DNA from 2 places in the Streptomyces sp. NPDC050508 genome. Region 2 is predicted to be linked to the other one. Evidence: predicted binding sites of a transcription regulator. Region 2 holds the regulator's gene; the other holds the start of a gene.
What was found. The regulator HrcA, encoded in region 2, represses chaperone genes, less so after heat shock. The targets are predictions, from matches to a motif close to TTNGCACTCNGNNNNNCNGAGTGCNAA.

Region 1: a site for HrcA is predicted at 1,965-1,991, ahead of groL (chaperonin GroEL). Genes of this name have one in related genera too.

What each region holds. Positions count from the first base shown of each region.
Region 1 covers NZ_JBFAJJ010000009.1:239,107-243,521, reverse strand. The annotation lists gene groL (chaperonin GroEL) at 174-1,802, opposite strand; gene AB0I69_RS26365 (cold-shock protein) at 2,142-2,348, opposite strand; gene AB0I69_RS26360 (MoaD/ThiS family protein) at 2,780-3,055, opposite strand; gene thrC (threonine synthase) at 3,141-4,415, opposite strand, start outside.
Region 2 covers NZ_JBFAJJ010000007.1:203,547-207,961, reverse strand. The annotation lists gene AB0I69_RS21855 (nitronate monooxygenase) at 1-648, opposite strand, end outside; gene dnaJ (molecular chaperone DnaJ) at 749-1,882, opposite strand; gene hrcA (heat-inducible transcriptional repressor HrcA) at 1,883-2,899, opposite strand; gene AB0I69_RS21840 (MBL fold metallo-hydrolase) at 3,081-3,806, shown strand; gene AB0I69_RS21835 (DUF3097 domain-containing protein) at 3,838-4,415, shown strand, end outside.

The sequences.
Region 1 (4,415 bases), on a different contig from region 2:
GGTGGTATGTGCGTATGCATCGATCATGCGTCAACGACAACCTCCGGGCCAAGTCCCTCATTCCGATCGTCCCGCTCCGCACCCTGTGATCCCGGACACGCCCGAGGGCGGTACCCCCCGCCAGAAGCAGGAAGTACCGCCCTCGGTAAGACCGTTGATCAACCAGAGGTCGATCAGAAGTCCATGTCACCGCCCGGCATGCCGCCGCCGGCACCCGCGCCGGCACCGGCCTTCTCGGGCTTGTCGGCGATGACGGCCTCGGTGGTGAGGAACAGCGCGGCGATGGAGGCGGCGTTCTGCAGGGCAGAGCGCGTCACCTTCGCCGGGTCGATGATGCCCTCGGCGATGAGGTCCACGTACTCGCCGGTCGCGGCGTTGAGGCCGTGACCCGGGGTGAGGTTGCGGACCTTCTCCACCACGACGCCGCCTTCGAGGCCGGCGTTGACAGCGATCTGCTTCAGCGGGGCCTCAAGGGCCAGCTTCACGATCGCGGCACCGGTGGCCTCGTCACCTTCGAGCTCAAGCTTCTCGAAGACGCTGCCGGCCTGGATGAGCGCGACGCCGCCACCGGCGACGATGCCCTCCTCGACGGCCGCCTTCGCGTTGCGAACGGCGTCCTCGATGCGGTGCTTGCGCTCCTTGAGCTCGACCTCGGTGGCCGCGCCCGCCTTGATGACGGCGACGCCGCCGGCGAGCTTGGCGAGGCGCTCCTGGAGCTTCTCGCGGTCGTAGTCCGAGTCGCTGTTCTCGATCTCGGCGCGGATCTGGTTGACGCGACCGGCAACCTGGTCCGCCGAGCCCGAGCCGTCGACGATCGTCGTCTCGTCCTTGGTGATGACGACCTTGCGAGCGCGACCCAGCAGGTCCACGGTCGCGTTCTCCAGCTTGAGGCCGACCTCCTCGGAGATGACCTCGCCGCCCGTGAGGATGGCGATGTCGCCGAGCATGGCCTTGCGACGGTCACCGAAGCCCGGAGCCTTGACGGCGACGGACTTGAAGGTGCCGCGGATCTTGTTGACGACCAGCGTGGACAGGGCCTCGCCCTCGACGTCCTCGGCGATGATCAGCAGCGGCTTGCCCGACTGCATGACCTTCTCCAGGAGCGGGAGCAGGTCCTTGACGTTGGCGATCTTCGAGTTGGCGATCAGGATGTACGGGTCGTCGAGCGACGCCTCCATACGCTCCATGTCGGTGGCGAAGTACGCCGAGATGTAGCCCTTGTCGAAGCGCATACCCTCGGTGAGCTCCAGCTCAAGACCGAAGGTCTGGGACTCCTCGACGGTGATGACGCCTTCCTTGCCGACCTTGTCCATCGCCTCGGCGATGAGCTCGCCGATCTGGGTGTCGGCGGCGGAGATGGAGGCGGTGGAAGCGATCTGCTCCTTGGTCTCCACGTCCTTGGCCTGCTCAAGGAGGGCACCGGAGACGGCCTCGACGGCCTTCTCGATACCGCGCTTGAGAGCCATCGGGTTGGCGCCCGCGGCTACGTTGCGCAGGCCTTCCTTGACGAGGGCCTGGGCGAGGACGGTCGCGGTGGTCGTACCGTCACCGGCGACGTCGTCCGTCTTCTTGGCGACTTCCTTGACCAGCTCGGCGCCGATCTTCTCGTACGGGTCCTCCAGCTCGATCTCCTTGGCGATGGAGACACCATCGTTGGTGATCGTGGGGGCGCCCCACTTCTTCTCAAGGACGACGTTGCGGCCCTTGGGGCCGAGGGTGACCTTGACGGCGTCGGCGAGCTGGTTCATGCCGCGCTCAAGGCCTCGCCGCGCCTCCTCGTCGAACGCGATGATCTTGGCCATGTGAAGTGGTCCTCCCGGACTGGGGTGGATTGCTCCGGACCGCGCTGGCGCCCGCGACGGACGGCTCGCCTGCCCCGTGATTCCTTGCACCACTTGGCCTGCGGGCCTCACCGACCCGATCCTTCGTTATCACTCTCACCTGCAGAGTGCTAACGCCAATGATTAGCACTCGGCATGGTCGAGTGCAAGCGGCTCTCGGGTTCTGGGCCCTCCCTCGCGGGGGCGCGCGAGGCACGCGCCGGGCATGCCGAAGGGCCCGTACCCCAGGAGGTGCCCCCCAGGAGTACGAGCCCTTCGGTCAGGAACGAAGAACGTCGCTGCTGTTCGTCGGCGCGTGCTTCAGCTGGTCGCGAGCCGGACCATGTCCGCCTGCGGCCCCTTCTGACCCTGCGAGATCTCGAAATCGACCCGCTGACCCTCTTCCAGGGTGCGGTAGCCGTCCATCTGAATCGCGCTGTAGTGGACGAAAACATCCGCACCACCGTCGACCGCGATGAAGCCGTACCCCTTCTCCGCGTTGAACCATTTGACGGTGCCCTGAGCCATGCCTAACTCCCCTATTACTGGCCCTTGCACGGATCCACACTTCGCGGATCCGGGTCAGACCTCACCCCCCACAGGATTGGGGGCGTGCGCCGGAACGCGTCGACCGCGGCCGAATGTATCCGTCCAACTGCCCTCTGCAACAGGTCAATCCGACGAGAATTCCGGGCAGGACCGGTCGGGAATGTACGGAGAATTCGTCCGACTTCAGGGCAAGTCGGGCCCGACAAAGGGAACATAAGGCGCAAAATACCTGCACACTTTGGCTACTTCTCATCGCACGCGGAGCCGGTACTCATATGCGTCCGGCATGCGGAGTGGAGCGGGTTCCCCAACTGTACCCCGCTCAACCCTACAGAATTGCCCCCTCCGCTTCTCTCACGGAGGGGGCAATTCGATGAACTCTCAGTAATCGGCGTTACCGAGGGTAATTATCAGCCACCGGCAACGGCCGGAATGATCGAGACGCCGGCCCCGTCCGGAGTCGCCGTCTCCAGCCCCTGCTCGAACCGCACGTCGTCGTCGTTCACGTACACGTTGACGAACCGCCGCAGCTTGCCCTGATCGTCCAGGACCCGGGCGGAGATCCCGGTGTGGTTCTTCTCAAGGTCGGTGATGACCTCAGCAAGGGTGGCACCTTCGGCGGAGACCTCGGCCTGCCCGCCGGTGTAGGTGCGGAGAATGGTAGGGATGCGGACACTAACGCTCACGATGAAACCTCCGGTCAGATGATTGCCCTAGGGGCGCGGGGAACTGCGCGACCAGCCCCCACCGGCCCGCAGCCAAAGAACGACGCTAGGACGCGAGTCCAGCTTCCCTGAACGACTCAAGGCTGGGTCGGATAGTCGCAGTGAGCCCGGTACCGGCAACCGCGTCCAACGTCTTGAGCCCATCACCGGTGTTCAGCACAACCGTGGTCAACGTCGGATCCAGCAACCCGTTCTCGATCAGCTTCTTAGCGACACCCACCGTCACACCACCGGCGGTCTCCGCAAAGATCCCCTCGGTCCGCGCAAGCAACTTGATCGCGTCGACAACCTGCTCGTCGTTGACGTCCTCAACAGCCCCACCGGTCCGCCGAGCGATGTCGAGGACATACGGCCCGTCCGCCGGGTTCCCGATAGCCAGCGACTTGGCGATCGTGTTCGGCTTCTGCGGACGTACGACGTCATGTCCCGCCTTGTACGCGACGGACACCGGCGAGCACCCCTCCGCCTGCGCGCCGAAGATCTTGTACGGCTTGTCCTCGACGAGCCCGAGCTTGATCAGCTCCTGCAGCCCCTTGTCGATCTTCGTGAGCTGCGACCCGGAGGCGATGGGAACCACGAGCTGGTCCGGAAGCTGCCAACCGAGCTGCTCGCAGATCTCGTACGCCAGCGTCTTGGAGCCCTCCGCGTAGTACGGCCGCAGGTTGACGTTGACGAAGCCCCAGCCCTCGCCGGCCGGGTCGCCGATCAGCTCGGAGCAGAAGCGGTTCACGTCGTCGTAGTTGCCCTCGATGCCGACGAGCTCGCCGCCGTAGATCGCGGCCATGACGACCTTGCCCTGCTCCAGGTCGTGCGGGATGAACACGCAGGAGCGGAAGCCGGCCCGGGCGGCGGCGGCACCGACCGCGCCGGCGAGGTTGCCGGTGGAGGAGCAGGAGAGGGTGGTGAAGTTGAAGGCGCGTGCGGCCTCGATGGCCTGCGCTACGACGCGGTCCTTGAAGGAGTGCGTCGGGTTGCCGGAGTCGTCCTTGACGAACAACTTGCCCGCGTCGACGCCCAGTTCGCGGGCGAGGTTGTCGGCCTGGACGAGCTTGGTCCAGCCGGGGTTGATGTTCGGCTTGTCGGCCACGTCGGCGGGGACGGGCAGGAGGGGCGCGTACCGCCAGATGTTCGCGGGGCCCGCTTCGATCTGCTTGCGGAGCTCTTCGGTGTCGTAGGCCGAGAAGTCGTAGGCGATCTCCAGCGGGCCGAAACACTCCTCGCAGGCGAAGACCGGACCGAGCGGGACGCGGTGGCCGCACTCGCGGCAGGAAAGCGCGGCGGCGGGGCCGAGATCGACGCTGTTCAGGGGGTTCGTGGTGCT
Region 2 (4,415 bases):
ACCGCCGGCGGCGACGATCGGGAGGCTCACCGTCTCGCGGATCTGGGCGACGAGGGAGAGCAGGCCGACGCCGGAGCCGTCGTTCTCAGGGAGGTCGCGGTGGGTGCCCTGGTGGCCGCCGGCCTCGACGCCCTGCGCGATCACCGCGTCGGCACCGGCCCGCTCCACGGCGAGGGCCTCCTCGACGGTGGTGACGGTGACGAGGGTGAAGGTGCCGGCCCGGCGCAGCGAGTCCAGTACGTCATGGGTGGGGATGCCGAAGTGGAAGGAGGCCACCGGCACCGGGTTGTCGAGCAGGACGGACAGCTTGGCGTCGTAGCCGTCCTCGCGGCCGCTGTCCGGGTCGCCGAGCTCCGTCTCGTACCAGGCGGCCTCACCGGCCAGTTGGTGGGCGTAGACGTCGACGGCGGCCTTGTCCGCGTACTCCGGCTGCGGCATGAACAGGTTCACGCCGAAGGGGCGGGCCGTCAGGCTCCGCAGCTGCTTGATCTCCTGGTACATGCCGTCGGCCGTTTTGTACCCGGCGGCGAGGAATCCCAGCCCGCCGGCCTCGGACACGGCGGCCGCGAGGCGCGGGACGGAGACACCGCCCGCCATGGGGGCCTGCACGATCGGATGAGGGAAGAGATCGGTCAGTGCGGAGGACATGACGGCATGTTGTCACGTCCTCCGAACAAGTCCGAATCCGGCCTTCCGCCCGGCATAGGACAGGCGCATGCCCGGCGGTCGGCGCTCTTCGAACCCACGGTCAGCGACCGTTGAACGCGTCCTTCAGCCGGGAGAACAAGCCCTGCTGACCCGGCTGGAACGTCCCCATGGGCCGCTCCTCGCCGCGCAGCTTCGCCAGCTCCCGGAGTAGACGTTCCTGCTCCACGTCCAGCTTGGTCGGGGTGGTGACCTCGACGTGGACGATGAGGTCGCCCCGGCCGCCGCCGCGCAGATGCGTGATGCCTCGGGTGTGCAGCGGGATCGACTGGCCGGACTGGGTGCCCGGGCGGATGTCGACCTCCTCCATGCCGTCCAGCGTCTCCAACGGCACCTTCGTGCCGAGGGACGCCGCCGTCATCGGGAGGGTGACCGTGCAGTGCAGGTCGTCGCCGCGGCGCTGGAACATCGCGTGCGGCAGCTCGTGGATCTCGACGTACAGGTCACCGGCGGGGCCGCCACCGGGGCCGACCTCGCCCTCGCCCGCGAGCTGGATCCGCGTGCCGTTGTCCACACCGGCCGGGATCTTGACCGTGAGGGTGCGCCGCGAGCGGACGCGGCCGTCACCGGCGCACTCCGGGCACGGTGTCGGCACGACGGTGCCGAAGCCCTGGCACTGGGGGCAGGGGCGGGACGTCATGACCTGGCCCAGGAAGGACCGGGTCACCTGCGAGACCTCACCGCGACCGCGACACATGTCACAGGTCTGCGCGGAGGTGCCGGGGGCCGCGCCCTCGCCGTTGCAGGTGTTGCAGACGACGGCCGTGTCGACCTGGATGTCCTTCGTCGTGCCGAAGGCGGCCTCGTCGAGCTCGATCTCCAGCCGGATCATGGCGTCCTGGCCGCGGCGGGTGCGCGAGCGCGGTCCGCGCTGCGACGCCGTACCGAAGAACGCGTCCATGATGTCCGAGAAGTTCCCGAAGCCACCGGCTCCGAAGCCCGCGCCCGCGCCGCCCGCCTGCGAGAGGGGGTCGCCGCCGAGGTCGTAGACCTGCTTCTTCTGCGGGTCCGAGAGCACCTCGTAAGCGGCGTTGATCTCCTTGAACCGCTCCTGGGTCTTCGGATCCGGATTCACGTCCGGGTGCAGCTCGCGCGCGAGCCTACGGAAGGCCTTCTTGATCTCATCCTGCGACGCGTCGCGACGCACGCCGAGAACGGCGTAGTAGTCCGTGGCCACTTAGGACTCCGCCAGGATCTGTCCGACGTACCGTGCCACTGCGCGTACCGCTCCCATCGTTCCCGGGTAATCCATGCGGGTCGGTCCGACCACGCCGAGCTTGGCGACTGCCTCGCCGCCCGAACCGTAGCCGACCGACACCACCGATGTGGAGTTGAGTCCCTCGTAGGCGTTCTCGTGACCGATCCGTACGGTCATGCCCGAATCCCCCGCCTCACCAAGCAACTTGAGGAGAACGACCTGTTCCTCAAGTGCTTCCAGGATGGGGCGGATGGTGAGGGGAAAGTCATGTCCGAAGCGGGTGAGATTGGCGGTGCCGCCGATCATCAATCGCTCCTCGGTCTCCTCGACGAGGGTCTCCAGGAGGGTGGAGAGCACCGTCGCGACCGTGCCGCGGTCCTCGTTCTCGAAGGCCTCCGGCAGGTCCTGCACGAGCTGCGGTACGTCCGCGAAGCGGCGGCCCGCGATCCGGCTGTTGAGCCGCGCGCGTAGATCCGCGAGCGAGCTCTCCCCGAACGGGGCCGGGCAGTCGACCATGCGCTGCTCGACCCGCCCGGTGTCGGTGATCAGCACGAGCATCACGCGCGCGGGGGCCAGCGACAGCAGCTCCACGTGCCGGACGGTCGAGCGGGTCAGCGAGGGGTACTGCACGACGGCGACCTGCCGGGTGAGCTGCGCGAGCAGCCGGACCGTACGGCCCACGACGTCGTCGAGGTCGACCGCGCCGTCGAGGAAGTTCTGGATGGCCTTGCGCTCGGGGCCGGTCATCGGCTTGACGCCGGCGAGCTTGTCGACGAACAGCCGGTAGCCCTTGTCGGTCGGAATCCGCCCGGCGCTGGTGTGCGGCTGGGCGATGTACCCCTCGTCCTCCAGGGCCGCCATGTCGTTGCGCACGGTCGCCGGGGAGACGCCGAGGCTGTGCCGCTCGGTGAGCGCCTTGGACCCGACCGGCTCCTCGGTGCCGACATAGTCCTGGACGATGGCGCGCAGCACCTGAAGCCTGCGTTCGCTGAGCATCGCGCACACCTCCAGTTCTGGTCGCCTTTGTCGCCGCTTGTCGCGAGCCCGCCCTTTTCTGGCACTCTGTGCGCGCGAGTGCCAGCGTTCCCCGGCCCAGTGTACGGCCGTGGGGTACACCCCGGGCAAGGCCGGTCCTGCGATGTCACGCCCTGGGTACCGTCACCGTTAGCGTCGCCGTATGACGGTGACTTGGGAAGAGGCGGGGTGGGAGCGGCTGGCCGCCGGGGTGGGGCGGTGCCGGCTGCCTGGCTGGGACTGCACGGTCGGGCTGGTCGTCGGGGCGGGTTCGGCGCTGATGATCGACGCCGGGTCGAGTCCGGCGGAGGGCGCGCGGTTGCGTACGGAGGCGCAGGCGCTCGCCGGGCACCGTGTGACCCATCTCGCGCTCACCCACGCCCATTTCGACCATGTCTTCGGGGCTGCGGCGTTCACGGACGCGGAGGTGTTCGGCGCGGCGGGCGTGGAGCACGTGTTGACGCGCGAGCGCGAGGATCTACGGACGGACGCTGTCCGAAACGGGCTGCACGCGCGCGTGGCCGACGAGGCCGTAGCCGCTCTGACGTACCCGCGTCACCAGGTGTCGGACGAGTTGGCACTCCCCCTGGGCGGCGACCGGGAGGCCCTGCTCGCCGACGTCGGCCCCGGACACACGGCCCACGATCTCGCGGTCCTCGTCCCCGGCTCCCCGGCGGTCGTGTTCTGCGGCGACCTGGTCGAGGAGTCCGGTGAACCCCAGGCGGGCCCCGACGCCGTACCGTCGCACTGGCCTGCGGCGCTTGACCGGCTCCTCTCCCTGGGCGGGGAGGACGCGCTGTACGTGCCCGGTCACGGAGCGGTGGTGGACGCGGGGTTCGTACGGGCCCAACGGGACGCGTTGGCAACGCGTTTCGGCGTGTCGCGGTGACGCCTGTCGGGGTTCTCCTATCGTCATCCGAATGCGCCAGTACTCCGCCGACCTGACCCCACCGTGGAAGAAGCCCAAGCCCGCCCCCGAGGTCCCCGCGGAAGCGGGCCTGGTGGTCGAGGAGCCGGGCACCGGTTTCTGCGGCGCGGTGATCCGCTGCGAGGCCGGCACGGTCACCCTGGAGGACCGCTTCGGCAAGCACCGGGTGTTCCCGATGGAGCCGAGGGGCTTCCTGCTGGAGGGCAGGGTGGTCACCCTGGTCAGGCCTGTGTCGAGTCCGCTACGGCCCACTCGTACGGCATCCGGTTCGGTGGCCGTCCCCGGTGCACGCGCGCGCGTGGCTCGCGCCGGGCGGATCTACGTGGAGGGCCGGCACGACGCCGAGCTCGTCGAGCGGGTGTGGGGCGACGACCTGCGCATCGAGGGCGTGGTGGTCGAGTACCTGGAGGGCGTCGACGACCTGCCGGCCATCGTGGCGGAGTTCGCTCCGGGCCCGGACGCCCGCCTGGGCATCCTGGTGGACCACCTGCTCCCCGGCACCAAGGAGTGGCGCATCGCCCAGTCGGTCACCAGCGAGCACGCGCTGGTCGTCGGCCACCCGTACATCGA